Linked DNA regions of Lentimonas sp. CC4. The protein of the gene in region 2 interacts with the protein of the main gene of each other region in a pairwise test. Links are inferred from orthologs where the notes say so. Each region holds a gene or a part of one and is shown on either strand. Other genes may lie near its edges.

Evidence for each region.
Region 1: the proteins of purT (region 2) and GZZ87_RS15365 interact in binary tests that used the Escherichia coli proteins (3 or more experiments, as listed by UniProt). The link is inferred for Lentimonas sp. CC4 from one-to-one orthologs.

What each region holds. Positions count from the first base shown.
Region 1 is NZ_CACVBO010000001.1:3,578,417-3,588,558, reverse strand. The notes cover bases 366-3,280. They hold GZZ87_RS15365 (polyprenyl synthetase family protein), read right to left. Parts: upstream 2,329-3,280; coding sequence 1,402-2,328; downstream 366-1,401. Other genes in these bases: GZZ87_RS15355 (hypothetical protein), read left to right, coding at 2,928-3,280; GZZ87_RS15360 (DUF4013 domain-containing protein), read left to right, coding at 2,312-2,908; GZZ87_RS15370 (arsenate reductase family protein), read left to right, coding at 897-1,256; GZZ87_RS15375 (hypothetical protein), read left to right, coding at 366-854. Also shown: hisS (histidine--tRNA ligase), read left to right, coding at 1-222; more of GZZ87_RS15375, read left to right, coding at 357-365; more of GZZ87_RS15355, read left to right, coding at 3,281-3,632; GZZ87_RS15350 (hypothetical protein), read left to right, coding at 3,719-4,786; GZZ87_RS15345 (TrkA C-terminal domain-containing protein), read right to left, coding at 4,842-6,458; GZZ87_RS15340 (molybdopterin-guanine dinucleotide biosynthesis protein MobB), read right to left, coding at 6,510-7,106; GZZ87_RS15335 (tyrosine-protein phosphatase), read left to right, coding at 7,256-8,032; GZZ87_RS15330 (hypothetical protein), read right to left, coding at 8,083-8,502; GZZ87_RS15325 (DUF3592 domain-containing protein), read right to left, coding at 8,515-9,693; GZZ87_RS15320 (small basic protein), read right to left, coding at 9,803-9,964.
Region 2 is NZ_CACVBO010000001.1:2,155,141-2,165,232, reverse strand. Bases 7,228-10,092 are described here. They hold purT (formate-dependent phosphoribosylglycinamide formyltransferase), read left to right. Parts: upstream 7,228-8,000; coding sequence 8,001-9,185; downstream 9,186-10,092. Other genes in these bases: GZZ87_RS09465 (hypothetical protein), read left to right, coding at 9,139-10,035; GZZ87_RS09475 (sodium:calcium symporter), read left to right, coding at 7,228-7,943. In the rest of the region: GZZ87_RS09500 (SO_0444 family Cu/Zn efflux transporter), read left to right, coding at 307-1,530; GZZ87_RS09495 (hypothetical protein), read right to left, coding at 1,527-1,730; GZZ87_RS09490 (hypothetical protein), read left to right, coding at 2,056-2,703; GZZ87_RS09485 (M56 family metallopeptidase), read right to left, coding at 2,943-6,368; GZZ87_RS09480 (BlaI/MecI/CopY family transcriptional regulator), read right to left, coding at 6,368-6,769; more of GZZ87_RS09475, read left to right, coding at 6,954-7,227. UniProt on the Escherichia coli protein: Involved in the de novo purine biosynthesis. Catalyzes the transfer of formate to 5-phospho-ribosyl-glycinamide (GAR), producing 5-phospho-ribosyl-N-formylglycinamide (FGAR). Formate is provided by PurU via hydrolysis of 10-formyl-tetrahydrofolate.

The DNA.
Region 1 (10,142 bases), 1.4 Mb from region 2 along the record:
CAAGGCTTCGGTAAGCAGTTTAAAGATGCGAATCAGAAAGGCGCACGTTTTGCACTGATCTATGGTTCTGATGAGATCGAGAAGGGCGTGGTCAAGATTCGTGATTTCTCGACGGGACTAGAGCAGGAGTTTTCGCGTCAGGGCTTGGCCGGGGTAGTGCCTGAGTTGATGACTGGTGGCTTGTTGTCAGATGAGGGGGATGGATCATCTGCAGATGGGTGATTAACCCTACTTGTCGGTAGGGTGTGCGGTTCTTTTCTTGTTAAGGTATTGTTAATCAATCGCTCGTTGTGTGTATTCACTTTACTTTGTAAGGGGTCTGGATTCATTAATTTTTATTAATTGTAGATATAGTTATGTTAAAACCTAAAAAGCTTTTATTCTGGATCTTGTTTGGCATCGTCGCCTTTCAGTTGTTTGAGTATGTGAAGGTTCAAACAGAAGGTGACGTTATTGCTTATAAGCGCTTAGCAAAGGCGATTATGAAAAATGATGACTATGTCATAAAAGATGCGTCAGCAGGGGAACTTGCCGCGAAAATACTTACAACTCAAACTGGGCGTGAAGAGTTGTTTCATGGCTCTGATATTTTAATGACTTATTATAACGTGAAATCACGGAAGGTAAGTGCTGATCAGAATAGCGTATCGCTTGTTGTGGAGCAGGTCTCTCGGGTCAATCCTCCAGGATTTGACACCCTTTGGGGAGAAAAGGAAGTGCGCTTGAAGCATGCGGTGCAGTTAGTTAAGCGAGACCAAGATTGGATAATTAAAAGTTTTGATGACCCTGCGATTGATATGGCTCCTACTGGTGGTGGTCATAAGTCAGAATTACGTCTCTTTTTAGATCTGTAGTCTGGCTCAGGCTTGCGCTGGAGTGACTATCGTCTTCAGACTGTGATGATGAAAGTTTTCACATATAAAAGCTGTAGCTCCTGTCGTAAAGCGACCAAATGGCTCAACGAGCAGGGTATTTCCTTTGAGGAAATCCCTATCAGAGATACTCCACCAAGTGTCCAAGAATTACGGCAAATGCTGAGCTACCAAGCCGATGAGTTGCGCAAGTTATTTAACACTGCTGGAGGTGATTACCGAGAGTTGAATTTGAAGGATAAGCTACCTGGAATGCCGGTCGACGACGCGCTCGACCTTCTTGCGGGGCGTGGTAATTTGGTCAAACGTCCGTTCTTGCTGGGCAATGGTGTCGGGCTCGTCGGCTTTAAGGAAGCGCAATGGGCGCAGGCGCTTGGACGCTAGTGTGTGAAGCAGATATTGCTACCAACCTCCGGCAGACTTGCGTCCTGCCTGCCTAGGCAGGGTGCGCTGGCGAAATAGTGCAGCAATCATGTGTTACGCCTGATCACAGCTAAGGAGGCGACTCGCACTATCCTGAACTATGCTTCTAGTTGATTCGGTGTTCAAGGTCGCGGATCAAATCTAGTAAGAAGGCGTTGTTGCCACCGAGTGCTTCGGCGGCTTCGATCGCAGCGGCGGTATGTTTTTTTGCTTCAGAATACGCGCCGTCGATGCCGTGCAGAGCGACGTAGGTGCTTTTGTCGACTGCGCTATCGTTGCCGACTGGCTTGCCCAGCTCCTCAGGGTTCGAGGTGGCATCTAAAATGTCATCAACAATCTGAAAGGTGAGTCCGATATGGTAGCCGACTGCTTCGATTTGTTTGAGCTGTGCTTCGCTTGGGGCGCAGAAGCGTAGCCCCATCGTGAGGGCGGCGGTGAGCAGGGCGCCGGTTTTGTTCTCGTGAATGTAGCGCAGTGTTTCCGTGTTGATTGGCTTACCTTCGTTGTCGATGTCTTCCTGCTGGCCGCCGATCAGGCGTTCGCTACCGCTGGCGGTGGAGAGGTCATAGATTAGGCCAGTTGCTAAGGTTGGTTGGTTGATGTAGTGCCCCGCCAGAAGTTGAAAGGCGTAGGTGAGGAGCGAGTCGCCTGCGAGCACTGCGGTGGCTTCGTCAAATTGTGTGTGGCAGGAGGGGCGGCCGCGGCGCAGGTCACTATCGTCAATCGAGGGTAGGTCGTCGTGAATTAGAGTATAGGTGTGTAGGCACTCGATCGCCACAGCTGCGGCGAGTGGATCGGCATTCGATGGGAATAATTCGCTCGCAGCCATCACCAGCACGGGGCGGATACGTTTGCCGCCAGCTTCCATTGAGTAGCGCATGGCAGCGTGCAGTCGCTCGGGGCGCGTGGATGCAGCAGGTAGTAGCTGCTCGATTCCCAGTTCCACTCGTTTTTGATAGGTGGCCAATTTTTCTTTTAATGCGTGATTCACTCGGCTACCTTGACTGAACCTAGCTATGAAGGAAAAGCCCATATTTGAAGAAGTTTTCACCCAATTGACCTGTCAGCCTAAATTTGGGCTCAAGTTGTTGATTGGGAGTGCGCTTTCTTTCGTCCCTATTGTGAATTTTTTCGCATTTGGTTATTTGTATCGATTCGCTGCCCAAGTGCGACGCAGTGGGCAGCTTCGCCTACCGGAGTGGGATGACTGGGCTGGACTTTTTTCGGATGGCTTGAAGTTCGCCGTGGCGTGGGCGACTTATTGGTTGCTGCCGATGCTAGTGGTGGTGCTTTTGTCCCGTATGCTATGTGCGTTTGGGATGGTTACAGTGGCTTATCTTTTGGTGACTTCTGTTCTTGGGCTTGCATCGGTGTTGTTTAGCGTGGCTTTGTATCGCTTACAGATGCGCTCTGATTTTAAAGATTTATTGGACGTGGTTTTAATCGTCCGGATGAGTTGTATGAAGGGGCATGAGTTTATTATACCAGTGCTAGTTTTTCTCGGTATTTGTGCGTTTTCATTGCCACTTTATGGTTTCGCCTTCTTTGTTAGTTTTCTTTTGTTAATTGCTCAAGCAAGCCTGTGCTATCGTTCTCTCGAGTCTGGTAAGTAACCCCGATTATTCTTATATTATGTCTGCTAATAAAAATGTTGAAGAACGCGAAGCCACGCTAGGTGGGGTTCTGTTTCTAGGTGCTCTGATGGCATTGCTAGGTGCCTTTGGAGGCTTTATGTTTCTGGCTTCGGTGTCGCCGAAATCTTATAAATCGGTCGAGGAGCTGCAGGCTTATTTAGAAAAGACTTCAGAGCCGAATTTGTTGGAGGCATCCTATTTCGAAGGCCCTGTTTCTAGAAGCCGCAGTTGGGAATTGAAGCGTGATGAGTTATTTAGTGGTAGCGCGACTACCGTTGAGCTGACTTCTGGTGAGATTAATGCGTGGATGGCATCGAAATTTCGTCAGTCCAAGCCTGCGTCTAATGATGAAGAGGCGCCGAATATTGTGATTCTCCCTGGTGCTCCGAACTTCTTTATCGACGCAAATCTTGGCTTTTTTCTTAACTTACCAACTGATGTCTCTATTTATGGGAGCGATTACAATTGGTTGGTCGTGGCTCAGGGGCATTTCTCCGATGGTCCGTGGGTTGAGTTCCAAGTGGATGCGTTGCATGTCAATGATGCGGGGATCCCAGTGGTTGGTGGTGTTGCAGATAGGTTTGTTGGTGCGTTGTTGCAGGCGTATTCTGAGACCGAAGAGTTTATCGCAATCCAGAAAGCGTGGACAAGAGTTGAATCAGTGGAACTTGTTGAAGACATGATCCGTTTGAAGCTTCGCTAATGAAGTCGAGTTCCTACCGTCAGATTCTTTGCTGTTTTTTGCTAAGTTTGTTGCCACATTTTGGTGTTGCACAAAGTGGTGAGAAATTGTCTTTTGTCGAAGGGCGTTACTGTGAAGTCGTCGGCACTGATCAACGCTCTGTCTCGTTTGCAAATACTCTGGGCGAACATGTGATTGAGCAGTGTGCCAGTTACCTTCGGGCTGGTAGCCATAGTTTTCCGCAGCGGCTTTTCGTTGCGCTTCGGCCTGAAGATCGGGTTGCGTTTGAAGGGGACTATCAAATTCAAATCGGGGCTCGTGGGCAAGTGAGCTTGAACCTTCGATGGGGGGCGGATTTGGCATTAGAAACGGTGTGTCGTGCCTTTGCCGAGGCTTACATTGTGCGTTATGTGAATTTTAACTATGGCCCAGATGCTAGCGATAAAATCCGCTATTGGGCGGTGTCAGGGCTCGCTTCGCAGTGTTACTTGAGTCTGCGTCCTGCACTGCAGGGGCAATATATACGAGAGGCGCGTGAGGACGGAGTATTGAAGATCGAAGCATTGCTAGGTCTTGATTTGGCAACTGCTCATCAGAGTGATCTGTCTCCACGCGATGGTTATTGGGTGCTTTATGCATTGCGAAAGCGTGGCTTGAGTCGAACCGACACCGGAGATCTTCTTGATCGAGCCATTGCAGGACGCGATGTCACTGTGACAATGGAAGCTTTGATACAGCCAGTGGATGTAGATCAACAGCCTATTACCTTGGAGGCCTGGTGGCAGAGTCAAATGGCTAATTATCTTACCGAAGAGCCTGAGCATTACGATAGTATGGATGCTTCTCAGGTGTGGTTAGAAGAACTGGCTCAGTTTGATACGTATCGTGCCTCTGGCGGTGAACTAAAGAATCTTAAAGAGCTTTGGGTGCATCGTGACGATGAGGCGTTGCGTGCTGTCATTGCGGCTCGTCGTGAGATTATTGCCATTCGTATTGAGCGTGTGAACCCAGCGTATTTTAATGCCGCTCAGTCGCTCGGCGCACTTTACGAAACGACTCTTCAGTCTGAGCGTAAGTTTGAGTTTATCCATGCATTTACCGGCTATCTCAGCGATTGGGAAGATACGAAGCGACTACATGAAAAGACGCATGCTCTACTCGACGCACCCAAGTAGTGCGTCGATGTTACCGTAGCTGCATTTGGTTGCCTTGGATTGGCCTTTGCTCAATCTAGACCAGCAATTCAATAAGAATCTTGGCGATAAGAATCATGACGATCAACGCCACGGGATAGGCGGACACGTAGCTGATGACTGGCACTTGAGAATCTGTCTTCGCTGTGATGGCGCCGAGGGCAGGGGTCGATGTCATACCGCCACAAATCCCTCCGAGTGATTGAAGTGGATCTAGTTTGAAGAGCTTACGTGCCAGAGGCCATGCGATGATGAGCGGCACGACGCTAACGAGCATCCCCAAGCCAAAGAGTGTGATGCCGTATTCTTGCACAGTTGCTACGAGTGATACGCCGCCACGCACACCTGCATTCGCGAGGAAGAACACCAATCCGAGGTCTTGGAGTAATAGGCGAGTCGGGCGTGGGATGTGTCCCACGATCCGCCCTACCTTACCGAAATGTCCGAGTAGCAGCGCGACCAAGAGTGGGCCACCGGCGAGGCCGAGGGTAAGTGGCGTGCTGCCAGGAAGGCCGATGGGGATCAAGCCCGCGATGATACCGAGCGTCAGCCCGGCGGAAAGTGAGAGCAGGTCGGTGGAGTCGATCGCGTTGCTACGGTGTCCGACTGCTTTGCCGAAATTTTTGAGATCTTCGCTGCGTCCAACAGTGGTGAGGTTGTCATGTGTTTCGATCAGCGTCGCTGTGTTGGGGACAAATGTTAAGCCGTTACGAGTGATGCGAGTGATGACGACGCCGTATTTTTTGAGTGGAGCGATATCGCGGATGGATTTACCCGCCATTTTGCGATCTGTGACGAGCAGATTTTGACGTTCATTTTCGACGTCTTTTAATACGTGGCGGTCGCTGCGCTGGCCTAGGTAGTCGATCGCAATCGCAATCTCTTTGCTGCGGCCGACTAGAAGGAGGAGTTGCCCTTCACTAAATTCATCCCCGTAGCTAAGTGGCACGAGTTGATCGTCTTTTAGAATTCGTGAAACTTGGCAGGCGTTGAGATTATTAATGCCTGCATCGGCGATTTTTTTGCCAAGCAAATTTTTATTGGTCACTTCTACCAGCACTGTGATGACGCGGTCGTCGGTATTGTCCTCTGCTTCATGCTCTTCTGCGATGGCTTCCAAATCGTGCTTTAAAATACGTGGTAAGAGTTGCACAAATAGCACAACGCCGATGACGCCAAAGGGGTAGGCGATACCATAGCCGATACTGACGCCAGAGGCACCGTCTTTTAGGCCTTCTGTTGCAGCAGCGAGAGCAGGGGTGCTGGTGAGGGCGCCGGCAAAAATGCCTGCAGCTAAGTCTGCTGGTAAATTTAATAGTTCTGCACCCGCCCAGGTGATGGCGCCACCAGTCGCGACGATGACGAGTGCTAGTTTTGCGAGTGTCGCACCTTCGCGGGCTACGGATGCGAAGAAGCGGCCACCTGCACCAATGCCTACACAATAGACGAAGAGCACGAGGCCAAGTGTGCCGATGCCGCCTGGAATGCTATAGCCTAGATGCCCTGCGAGTAGGGCTGTAAACAGAACTCCAGAACTGCCGAGGTTGATTCCTTTGATGGTGATGTTCCCAAAAAGTAGGCCCGATGCGATAATGGCGAACAGCGCAATGAGCGGCTGGTCGAGTAGCAGTTGGTTGATGGCTTCAATGTTCATAAGTAAAATTAATACTAGAAAAGTCTAGGATAAGTCATGGTTGTTGCAAGCTCACTTTTCAAATTCGAGCGGATTCTCTTGAGCTAGAGCTAAGTAGCAAGCACGGAACACCTCACGCATATTACCGTGATTGCAATAAAAGGCTTTTTCTGCGTGTTTGCAGAGGGTGTCGCTGTAATAATCGCCAGCGAGTTGACGCACAAATTGATGTGCGAGTGGCCAATTGACTTCTGTTTGTCGTAGGATGGGCACACCTCGTTTACGATGTAGGGTAGCGATGAGCGTGAATCCATTGCTGCGAGCAGTTCGGCAGATGCGCCGCCATTGCCAAAAGTTAAGCACTTCTGCGCCATCAAACAAGCAGACCTGCTGCGGCTTTAGATCTTGTAGCTGAATGGTGACTTTCCTGCGCTCATGCGGAGTGGAGTCGAGATTTAGCCGGCACCAGTGTGTCGTGTAGCCACGTTGCTGTAATAATGGTTCCAGGTCTTCGAGTAGTGTCGTCTTGCCAGTGCCTTTTGCCCCGAGCAAGCAACTGCACGCTTGTCTCAGCGCGCGGTCGGCGAGGGCTTCAAGTGTATCGACTTCCAGCATGTAGCGGATTTTCTCAATGCTTGAGGAACGAAAGGGATTTGCGCTGGCTTTCATTCTTAGGAAAAGAGGGACGAGGCATGAAAGTTGTTTTGAGCGGAAGGGGATGGCAAATGAAAATCTAATTTGGCTTCGAACGATTGTTGAACTGTTTCGTGATCATCCACGGTTGACCTGTGCCCTCGCACAGACATTTTTAGCGATCGATGGCGAATCCACGACATATACCACTCGAATCACAACCCAACTTTCGCGATCTTGGCGGCTATGCAGCTGCCGGTGGCAAGCACACGCGCTTTGGGCAGCTGTATCGCTCGGGCAATCTCGACCAGCTAACCGAAGCAGACCGCGATGCCATCCGTGCGCTGGGCATTCGCACTGTGGTCGACTTTCGCTCTATTGCTGAAGTAAAGGCGGATGAAGCGTTTTGGCAGGAGCAAGATACGCGCTATATTCATTTGCCCATTGATCCTGGTAATTTGGCATCGCTCTTCTGGGAGGCGATGCGCACCGGTGACAGTTCCGCGCTGCCTGACGATATTCTAGCGGTCAACAATCGGTTGGTTGTGGAAGAGGCGCGTAGCCAATATGCTGAGTTGTTTAAGCTCCTGAGTGAGCCGAGTCACTTGCCGCTTCTTTTTAACTGCACGCATGGTAAAGATCGCACGGGGGTTGCTGCTGTTTTGACTTTGTTGGCAGTCGGCGTCGCTTCCGAGGATGCGCGCTCTGATTATCTGCTTTCGAATGTATTTCGTGAGGCTGAAAATAACGCCCAACTGAACGCGCTTCGCGAAAGGGTGCAAGACAAGCCTGGAATCGACTTTAGCAAACTAGAGGCTGCCTTCACGCTACAGTCACACCATTATGATGTGATACTTGAGACCGCGCGTAAGGTATCAGGGAGTCTGCATGACTATTTCCGCATAGGTCTAAGGTGCAGTGATCCGCAGCGCTCGGCAATTCGTGATAATCTGCTGGGATAGCAGGGGGCCAAGTTTTAGACGTGATACAGACATTTCTGCCTGTCCGCGAATCAGCGAATCGATCTACGTTTCAGAAACGACAGCGGCGAGCGCTTGCTGTCATTCGCCACTGCTGAGAGCTCCACGGCTTTGCCCTGTGGTGATACTGTGATGGGTAGCTGGTGCTCGGCTTTGCCTTTCTTGACGCTCAGACTGAGTTCCCAGTTGAGCGATATCAGCTTACCGTCGAACGAGTAGGGAGACGGAGGTAGTGTAAACTCAAATGGCTCTTCGCCGCTCGTGGCATCGGTCGTCCAGCTGAGCTCGGCCTCGATCTTGTGATCGGTGGTGCCGCGACCTTCGGTGAACCAGCCGAGTGTGAGCCGCACTGTCTGTGGTGCTTTTTTGAGTGCCCAGAGGATTTTGCCGGAAAACTGCTGACCTGGTTGTAGTTCAGTCGTCGTTAGATCAATGAAAATGGTATCGTCCATGGTATTGGGTGGCTAGCTGAGTGGAATGGGGCGAACAGTGATCGGATACGTGTTTTTAATGTCAGGGAATCTGGGGATTTCCCCGTCCACGCTGATTTGCCACACAATTTTATTATTACTGCTGTCGAAGCTATGCATGCTGTCGGTCGGTATCGTCAGCTCTAGCGTGCCGCGCTGTTGAGCTGCAGGTTGGTCGAGTTCGAGTAGTAGATCGCGATAGAAGGTGGATTTATCGGTCACGGAATTCGTGCCGCGTCGATAGGTGGCGGCTTCTTCGCCCTGCAGTGCAATCTTCAGGTTGCGCACCTTCGTGAGTGGCTTGGTCGCGCTCCATTCCAGTTGCACCTTGTCGCCGAGCGCTGGACTGGATTCGCTTAGAGTGAGTTCGATCTTTGGATTGGCCAACGCTAGCAGTGAGTGGAAGATTCCAAAGATCAAACCGATGCCTATTAATACGAAGGGGATCAGGAAGATGGTGAGGAACCAGTCGGGGCGTCCTCCTTGGTAGCTCTTGATGAGCTGGAAAAGAAACACGCTGACGATACCATTCCAGAAGCACGCGGCAAAAGTCACAGCTATGACTTTGCCGATGCCCGATGAGCTGGATTTGAGTTGCTGTGTGCCGGCGGCCTCGGTTGTGACGCGTTTATGGCGACTGTTGAAGCTGAAGCCCCATTTCTTAGGTAATAATCCAGCGGTGCCGAGTAGGAAGAAGGCGCCAATGATCATGAAGACGGAGCTAAAGGGGATGATGAAGTAAACACTGCCCGGTATGTCTCTTGAGAGCACCGCTTCGCTTGGATCTTCGGGGTTGACCCAGCAGGAATGCGCTGAGCCGACGGGATAGCGTGCGACGACCTCTGCCTTATCGCCGCGGCCGCTGGAGCTCGCGTTTGAAAAGTTATACGTGTCGCTTTGATAGGGCTGGCCGCTAACTGTGTAGTCAAAGCTGATTTCAACACTGTAGGTGGTGCTATCGCTACCTCTGTGGCTCTCCACTTCGCTGGAGTGGATCACGCAGTTGACCTCTACCCAGTCTTTGCTGCCCAGTGACTTTAGGAGCGGACTGAGCCCCATCATCCAGCAGAATAAGGCGCCCATGCCGAAAAAGGCACAACCGAACAATAGGCCGACGCCTTTGCCCATCTTGCCGTTTGCGTTGGAACTGCGCTTCTTGCGGGATATTTTCATAATTGGAGGGGTGATTCAATTTTAGGGCAGTGGCTTGCCCTTGAGAAATACACACAAAAAAGCCCTTCCAGTAAAGGAAGGGCTTCTTAAAATTTAAAAGCTGAACGGCTTAATCTTCTGGCTTAGTCTTTTTGATGCCGACCACGCGATCGCCGTCTTTCCACTCGCCGCGTTTGCGGAGTAGGTCTACGCGTTCGAAACGCTTTAGAACTGTTCTGTTTTTCTTACCACCGCCGCCGGTGGTTGCTCTGAAACTGTTGTGTTGTGACATGGTGTGCTCTTGGTTGAAAGTGAAAGCGGAGGAATAAACGGGGCTACCAGCGAAAGATCAAGGCCTAATACCACTTTATTTCAGGTATTTTCTGGGATGCTGATCGTTGATTTTACGCATGAACATCTGGCAAATGTAAGGGGAGGCTTTACAGATGCCGTGAATCACGCCAATCAGA
Region 2 (10,092 bases):
TCATTTTTTAAAGAACTCCAGGCCACTTGAGTTTCAGCCACAAAAAGGCACAAAGAAGCACGAAAAACTAAACAGCAGAAATTTTTGTGTATTTTTGCGCCTCTTTGTGGCCATAAAATACTCATGGATAGAACCTCATCCGATTCAACTTTTGCTAATATGCGATGGCATTGGCGTTCAGTCACCCACACACGACTCTGAATCCTAATCCAAGACTCGACCCAAAGAAGATTAAGAGTATGAGTAAGATTACGATTAAGGCTCTCCCCCTCCCCACTTTCCACTCCTCACTCTCCACTTCGTAAAATGTCCGCATTCCTCAAAGCATTTGCTCTCAACACATGGGAGATGGTCGCCGAAATGGCGCCCTACCTGATCTTCGGCTTCGCCATCGCGGGGCTCCTGCACATTTTAATTCGCAAGGAGCAAGTGCAACGCCTCCTCGGCAAGCCCGGACTCAGCTCCGTCCTCAAGTCCTGCGCGATCGGCGTGCCGATGCCGCTGTGTTCCTGCTCCGTCATTCCCGTCGCCGCCTCCCTACGAAAGAGTGGCGCTAGCCGCGGCGCCACCGCCGCCTTCCTCAGCTCCACCCCACAAACCGGAGTCGATAGCATCCTAGCCACCTATGCCCTCATGGGCGGCCTCTTCACCGCAGTGCGCGTCGCAGTGGCCTTTGTCAGCGGCATCGTCACTGGCTTTCTAATCGAGCTCTTCTGCAAAGAGAAAGTGGAAGACACCACTCCAAGCCCAAACCTTTCTCCATCCACAATCAATCTCAGTCCGAACCTCAGCCTTAATCCTAATCTTACTCTTAACCCTAATCAGTCCCTGACTCCTCCGTCCGCAGCCCCCACACCGAGTAAGATTACGAGTATGAGCATGATTAAGACAGAAAAGCCTCAAGTCTCAGGCCTCCAACCTCAGGTCTCCCCCCTCAAGTCTCCCCCCTCAGGTCTCCCCAAGCGGAGCCTAAGCGCCGCTCTCCGCTACGGCTTCATCAACCTCCCAGCCGACCTGGCCGTCGCCCTACTCGTCGGCCTCGGACTCGCAGGACTCATCACCACACTCCTCCCAGCCGACCTCATCAGCGGCTCCTTTAGCACTGGCCCACTCGCCTTCTTGCTCGCCACTGTGATCAGCCTGCCACTCTACATCTGCGCCACCGCTTCCATCCCGATGGCCTATGCCCTGATGGCCGCGGGGCTCTCACCCGGCGCTGCCCTCATCTTTCTAATCACCGGTCCCGCGACCAACACCACGACGGTTGTCACCATCTGGAAACTTATTGGGCGCAAAGCCACACTCATCTACCTAGGCTGCCTCACAGTGATTGCATGGCTCGCAGGCTGGCTGCTCAATAGCAGTCTCACTTCAAGTGCAATGGAGCACGCCGCACACGACCACGCAGACATGCAACCCGCACTCTGGCAACACGCCAGCGGCGTTGCCTTGATTGTGATTTTATTCGTCTCACTCTACACCATGCGCCAACCGAAGCAGGCCACGAAATCCTGCTGCTGCGCGAATTAGAGAATACCGCGATAGACTGACCAACTACCGATGCCACGCACACTGAGAGGGGAACTACGACCTGCAGCACCAGTCCAACGCATGTTTTCAACCGTTAATGGACGTTCATAAACGTAAATCACATACGGCATAGTAAAAACAAACAGAGCCAGTGAACAATGTATTGATGCCCAGAGCAGGCATTCAATCGTAGGTGGCATCCTTCAGGTGGTCACCGCCTTGGTAAGGAGACACCCCATCGCCATGTCGGTCGAGCACCTAAAGGAACTCGACTACGCCCTCAGTGAACTCTGCGGTTTAAAAAATGCGATCTATCGTTTGGATCCGCCATCGTGGTTAAGCGCACATTAAGCGGGCAACAAACGATAAAGAATAAGCGACTTTAAGAGTCGCAAAACATTCCCTTTTCAGTCTCCCAAACCCATTAAATAGCATTGCACATCACAGATGCAGGCAGTTCATTGACTTACCATAATTAACCTACGTCACTCTTTCAACGCGAGCTTACATCCCACCTTCCAGCATATGAAACATCCTATAGCATTCATTCTCATCGCAGCTGCGGCACTACTCTCAGGCTGCAATGAAAGTGAGGAAGTCACTCAAGCAGAATGGCCCTCATACTGGTTCTGGGCCCCTGCTCCAGCTCACGACACTTGGCCAGCGAAATATGCCCCCTACCCAAAATATAAAACTGAAAGCACATGGACCAAAGACAGTTTCAAACGATTTCTAGATATATCTGATATAAAGGTTAATTTTGAGCCATATGACTCATCCACTCACTTCCTCACCGTTCAAGTGATGATCTATGACAAGGAGCAGGAGAAAGAGATGCAAGTCTGTAGCCTATCTCATCAGAACACTCGTAACGCTGAGGACGGGATCTATCTTTATATCGCGATCGCCCCTGAAGAGTTCGGTAAGAATGCCCTCTTTGACTCACCACGTTGGAAACTATATATAGAATCCGGCGTGCCAAGGAGCGGTCTATACGAAATCAGAGAACTCATCCCCAATCTCTCTGCGGATGCAGAGAAAGGCTCAAGCATTACATTTCATCTTCAAAGAAAGGACAACAAGGAGGGCACGCCATACATCGCCTTCGCCGACACTAGTAACTATGAGATAAGGATTTATTCTCATTTAGTGGAGATCGAAACGCAGGACTAAGCAAGCCGATCGCATGCAGTTTGGGTCAAGTGGCAGGAGCTTAAGGGCTGAAGGCCGCCATTGGCGGCTGTCCAATTTTCCATATTTTTATAGCAATTACCCGCGTCGACAATTGCGACACTCACCCATCTAACCAAGGAATCTACAACCTCTGGCTTGGCAACAAGTGCCTGAGGACAACTCCTAGATGTGCGGGATAGAGTCTCCCAACACCAGCCTTTGAGCGAATTCCCGAATCCCTACTTCGCATCCACCGGAACGAGCCCCGACCATTTATAGAGTTCGATTTGAAGCTCTACTTCGGAGCCTCCCCCCGCCTTAGCTGAAGGCGCATACCCACTCACAAATTTACCAGAACGCGAACCGATCTCAAACGTTCCCTCCGGTAAATTATCAAACTCGAACCGCCCCTGCGCATCCGTGTTCTCGCAATCAAACCATGTGGGATAGGCACCTTCGACATATTCTGCACGTGTTGCATACACTTCAGCTCCCGGAATGACTCGGCCAGTCGACGCTTCGCGCACCACTCCGACGATCCGATAGCCTTGTTTCAACGGAAACACTTGCTCACGCTTTCTAGACTTAATTTTAAGTCGGCTAGGCTGATGCCCCAGAACCGAATCCACCATCAAATAGTAGGAGCCATCTACATCAAAGTTGAGCCCCTCGATCTGAAAACGTCCCTCAGCATCAGTCATCGGCCCATCTCTAGAAAACCCATGTCCTGCATCAGGTTGAAACGAAAATCGAGTTTTCTGATATGCCACAGGACGACCCTCTGAATCTAGGATACGCCCAGCAATCGTCTCACCGACAGGCAGCACACAATCGAACTGATGCAGCGGCTGTTCTTCGGTAACCTCAATAAGTTCCGACAATACATGTGTATAATTACGATTCACACAAATAACATACACTCCACCAACTGGCAACGGCGTCGCCAAATAGCGATCACTTAGATCATGGCTCAAGCTAGAGTTTTTCACTTCCACACGTAGCGAACGATCCCTCATGGTGTTTCCTTCGACATCAGCCACAAACACAGAGATGTGAGCACCCCGCGCAGGGCTACCATCGACTTCATGCACATTTCCCATGATCGCACCCGCAGGCTCTGCATCGACTTCAATTTCAAAGACTGAACCATCCTCATTGAAAAGAACCTCATCACGAAGACTGCCAGTGGGACGCTGAATCCAATATCCCGTCAACCCTTCTGGTAATAGCTCCACGCGATTCGGAGCAGGCACCGAAAACGTTGAGACTCCATCCAGCACATCGACTCGCTTGCGCACTAATTGTCTCACTGCGGCCGAGCCCTCAGCATACTTCAGATGCTGCGCAATCATTGAACCATTCACAGGAGGCTGCCCATCCGGCACATTGAATCGAACACGGACCTGCTGAAGCCCCGATTTACTTCTAGCACTCAATGGCGTCAAATCGATCAGAACGACATCGTCCTCATCCTGTAAATCCGCCCATGTATACTCAAAATCAGCATCATTGACCCGCACTCGGATCTCGGACTGATAGCGTGGCAAATATGAAAATCGAGCAATACCATCGACGACTGTAACTTGTTGCACCTCACCGAACGGAGTATACCCACCATCGTCATCAATCTTCAAAGTTGGAGCGATATTCACTTTGATCGTCTCCCCCTCACCTAGCCATTCTGCAGGCACGCCCCTTAATTCAAAACTAAAGGGCTTCACTGACAACATAGGCAAGTCATACGATTGCCCAGCAGTCACTGGCCCAAGCACGGCACCTGCATAACCGTAGATCTCTGCCACATAATAATAGTGAGTATCACTACGCAAACCATCCAACACGACGACTCCCTGACTGTTACTCGGTGCAACTGACGGTGGTGAACCATATGTATGAACGCCCTCAGAGCTCCTCCTGCCTTTCAAACCGATTTCAGCGCCCGCAATTGGCTCGCCTGTCACTTGATCAACAACTCGGATCTCTGTCGGCTCAGTGCGTGACAAACGCAACTCCACCATTTCATCCTCAGCAAGCGTCACACCTTTAAAAACCCCTTGCTCATACCCCGCCGACGAGGTTTTCAAGTTCACAGGATAGTGCGCAAGATGCTCAAAGTTCGCGATACCGTCTGCACCTGACAATCCATCAAAACGAATATTTTGCCCTGGGCCTAAGTCGTAACTCCCCTGGACCTTCACACTTTCAAGCACCTCACCCTCCTCATCGACAAAACGCACTTTAGCTCGATCACCTTCACTTAATTCAAGCACCACACCGTCAACATCTTCCTCAATGTAACCAAAATCATGATACACGGGAGCCACACCGTCAGCCTTTGCCATTAACTGTGACTCCCCATTCCCTACGGTAAAATCAAAATGCCCAGACCTATCAGTTCGACCAGAGATATGAGACTGCCCACTGCTCGTTTGAGAATACCTATAAAAGGTAATCCGCTCATCAGGCACCACGCCGCCAGGCAGAAGAAATTGCCCACGAACCGTAAACTTCGGATCCGAGGCCGAGCTCGCACGATAACGATAGTCCGGATAAACAGCCTGCAGCTCAGCGATCTCCGCAATACGCTCTTCGGGCGTCATCAACTGCACCGCAACGGTCGCTGTCAGTTGAAAAAGTCCAATGCCAACAAGACTCAGCGTAATCAGCCCCGCTACCACAGGCAGTCGCAGGTGCAGATCCGGAGTCGATGCCGGCTGCAGTAAACGCTTCACTCGGCTCAGCAACGAGGCCGACCGACCATCCCCTGCAAATGCAGGTGCAAGCTCAAGCCCTACCGGCACATGCCCTTCGGCCGCATCGACTAGGGTGCGTATATAAGTCAGCTTTTGCCCAGTCACCTCCACCGCAATGGCATCGCAACATGCTTCACGCTCCGCCCGCACCTGCCCACTGATCCACCATAGACATGGATTGAAAAAGAGCAGCGCCTCCGCAATCAACTGAAAGAAATTGACGACGTGATCGTAGCGTCGAATGTGCGCTAACTCGTGCGCAATGATTGCTTCCAATTGCTCGGGGCTCAACGCGGTCAACTGACTCAGCGGCAGTAACACCACAGGCTTCAACAATCCACACACGGCCGCAACCGGCACCTGCGCACTCGATAAAATCGGCACCAAGCGCCGCATCCCGACCTTCTTAAATACCCGCAAGAAAGGCTCGGTCGAAATCGGCTCCGCACTCCGCTTCAAGCGCCGCGCTCCACTCACCGCAGCAATCACCCGCACAATCCCAATCACCGATCCAATCAACCACAGCGAAAAACAAATCTGCCGCCAGCCCCATTCAGAGGAAACACCAACCGACGTAGCAGCCTCTGGCGCTAAAGTCTGGCTCACTCGCGACTCTGGTATGACTGCCATAGAAGCGTCCAAAACTTCGATCGGCTCCAAAGCCTGAACCGAAGCAACCAACCCATCTAACTGTTGCTCAGCCCGGTGCTGCACTACCGAAAGACTCATTGGAACCGCAGCACAGGCGAGCCCGAAAGCCACCAAGCTAATGCCATAGCGCACATCCGTTCGCCTGCCAGGCAAACATCGTAGCACAACAAAAAGCAGCACTGCAATGACAGCCCCCTGCCAGAGATGGTGCAACAATGCCTCGACAATCACGTCGACAGAAAGCTCAGCAAACCAATCCATTATTGATTCGCCTCGTCGTTCTGATTCGACTCATGCGCTTCCAGCAATTTACGAATCTCGGCCAGTTCACCCGCATCCACAGAGTCGGCCTGTAGCAATTGCTGCATCACCGCGCTCGGCTTTCCTCCGAATACTTGACTAATCAAGCGCTGCATCAACGGCGTCGCCACCACATCACGCTCCACCGCTGGCAACCAATGATCCGCACTACCCGTCGCAGGCCGCTCACGCCGCAGAAAGCCCTTCTTTTCCATGACCTGCATGACAGAGAGCACACTCGTATAGGCACGCGCTTTACCATCTGTTAGACGCTCGCGCACTTCACGCACGGTCAACGGAGCCGTCTCCCAAAGGATACTGAGTATGTGTAGTTCGAAGTCTGAAGGCTTTTTCTTGATCATCGCGCGTGCTAATTTAAAGGACTACTGTATTTACAGTAGATATGCCTACTGTAACTACAGTAGTGCGCAAGAAAAAATTCAGCTACGCGCTTGATTCAAGCTCTTCATAAGGCGTTCCATTCATTTTCAAGCAGAGCGGTGATAATAATTTGCACTCACGAAAACAGCCTCACAACTTGGCGGCTTGGAATTGATACAGGCACAGATTGAATACTTCGCAGGCGTATGGACGCCCCTCGCGCTCGTGGGCATTTTCCTCGTCAGCTCATTGCTGATCATCTGGCGTCTAGAAAAAATGACGCATCGCGGCGTTGAAGGCACCGTGCTGGGCACGCTTTTCATGCCTTACTTTTCAGGACTAGGCAATTTGGTGTTCATCGCCGTCGTGCTGAAAAACAAAGGCCCTGCAGAAGAAGTTGCGATCAACTGTTGGACGAATAACATCACCAACCTGTGCCTGCTACTTGCTGTGCCGGCACTGATCTGGGGACTGCAACTCGGCTCCCAATCCAAAGCTAAAAAGGCTCAGCGCGATTCGAAGCTTCACCGCCTGTCGCTCGCACTGACCCTAGTAGCGATGCTGTTCTTCAGCCTCATGGTTTGGGTGCTCGGCCAAGACGGCACGATTGATCGCTTCGACGGCTTCGCACTCGTCGGCCTCTTCCTCTTTTGGCAATGCTTCCACGTCTATGAAGTGCTCAAAGAAAACACCCGCAGCGGCAGCTCATGGCACCCTGCGATCATCATTGACCTAGTCCTAATCCTGATTGGCAGCGTGCTCACATTGGTATCCGTCGACGGTATCGTCACTGCGATCATGAACAGCGAGAGCGGATTTTTCAGCGCGAACCAACTCGGCCTACTAACGGGCTGGTTGATGGTGCTGCCCAATGCCGTGCTCGCTTTTTACTACGCCTACAAACGTAAAGCCGATGTCGTTTACAGCTCACAAGTCGGTGACGGACATATCTGCATTCCGCTTTGCATTGGCCTCTATGCCATCTTCCAGCCGATGCCGCTACCCGACATGTTTGATATCGGCCTGCTCTTGATCGCAGGCGCCGCACTACTACACCTCGCCTGTATTGTAATTTTTCGCCGCCTTCCCAAACTCATCGCAGTCGTGATGGTCGGTGCCTACGGCTACAGCCTCTATTGGCAATTTGCGGGTTGATCGCAGAACCTTTGATTTGTGATTGAGTCTCCTGCCTCGGGCACATTCACTCGGCAAATGACGACTCTCGGGACTCCTTTTACATCGACAGCAAAAAAAGTGCTACTCTGTGGCTCAGGCGAACTGGGCAAAGAAGTCGCCATCGAACTCCAGCGCTACGGCGTCGAAGTGATCGCCGTGGATGCCTATGCCGACGCACCAGCCATGCAAGTCGCAGACCGCTCCCACATCGTCTCGATGCTCGACGGTGCGGCGCTGCGTGCCGTGATTGAGCTCGAAAAGCCCGACCTCGTCGTGCCGGAAGTCGAGGCAATCGCCACCGACACACTGGCCGAACTCGAGCGCGAAGGAGCCGTCACCGTCATCCCGACCGCACGCGCCACACAGTTGACAATGAACCGCGAAGGCATTCGTCGCCTCGCAGCTGAAGAACTCGGCCATCTCACCTCTCCCTATCAGTTTGCCGACGCCTTCGAAGACTTCCGCGCCGCAATCGACTCGATCGGTATGCCCTGCGTGATCAAGCCGATCATGAGTTCTTCGGGTAAAGGACAGAGCGTCGTTAAAACCGAGGCCGACATCCAAGCCTCTTGGGACTACGCGCAAGAAGGTGGCCGTGCCGGCAAGGGCAAAGTCATCGTCGAAGGCTTTGTCGAATTCGACTACGAAATTACTCTCCTCACCGTGCGCCATGTTGGTGGCACCAGTTTCTGTGCCCCCATCGGGCACATTCAAGTCGACGGCGACTACCGCGAGTCTTGGCAGCCACAAGCCATGAGCGATGCGGCACTCAAGAGTGCGCAGCAAATGGCCGAATCCGTCACCGCCAGCCTAGGGGGCTACGGCCTGTTCGGCGTCGAGCTTTTCGTCAAAGGCGACACCGTAATCTTCAGCGAAGTGTCTCCACGCCCACACGACACTGGCATGGTCACCATGATCTCACAGGATCTTCCGCAATTCTCGCTGCACGCCCGCGCCATCCTCGGCCTGCCGATCCCGACGATCCGTCAGTTTGGCCCGAGCGCCTCTTCCGTGATTTTAGTCGAAGGCACGTCCAAACAAGTTAGCTTCGGCAACTTGGGACAAGCCCTCAGCGAGCCCGACACGCAGCTACGCCTCTTTGGCAAACCTGAAGTGAACGGCAAGCGCCGCATGGGGGTCGCCCTAGCACGCGCAGAAACAATTGAAGCGGCACGTGAAAAAGCCTGCCGCGCGTCGAGTGCGGTGGACGTGCAGTTGTAGCCATGCAACTCCACACGCTGCAGGCCGCATCACGCTCGCCCTCCGCGAGTCGATTTCGGCACTCGCCGACCAGCAGCATTTTATTCGCGCTCATCCTACTCACCATCACTGGTGCGATCGTATGCTGGCATGTGATGGGCGATCTACCGCGCATCATCATGCTCTTCTCAGCCGGAAGCTGTGCGCTGATCAGCCTGTTTGCGCTCTCCACAGTCAAACATGCACTCCGCGCAACGAACTGGATCCTTACAGTCGATCCCCAACAGGTGCAGATCAAGTTCCGCTCGTATCTCAACGCAACTTCCCACAAGAGGATCCACAAGTCGCCGAACTCAAACTGACAGAGATCGAATCCGCAAACATCACCAAGCAAACACTGAAAGCCCCCGGCGCTGACAACGCCACGACTACGTCTTTCCACACCTTTTTAGATCTGCACACCCCAAGCACAGATCTCCAACCACTCAAAGCGCAGCTCAAATATGAGCGAACCTGCAAAGCTCCCAAAACAGGGCGACTCGTCACAAGCAGCAGCAAATATCAGCACTACCCGGTATCCATCGTCGGCGAACATACGGTTCGCATCGCATGGCGCTCGCCCAGTGACCGCATTACGCCCAACATCAAGACGGCACTCAAAGCATTCAGCCGCCAAGGCATCCGGATCGATCCCTTACAAAAGGAGACACACGATCTCACCAAGACGGCCAGTGAGCAAACTGCTCAAGACGATCAGATCCTACAGCTCGCCGAACACGGTAATATGCTAGCCGCGATCAAACTCACTCGAAAAAGTTACGGCATGCGTTTAACCGAAGCTAAGGCCTTCGTCGAAGATCTGCTGCAGTAGCCTACGCTACAAAACAAACAATCTAGCCTAAATTGAATCCCGATTGACTTATACGAA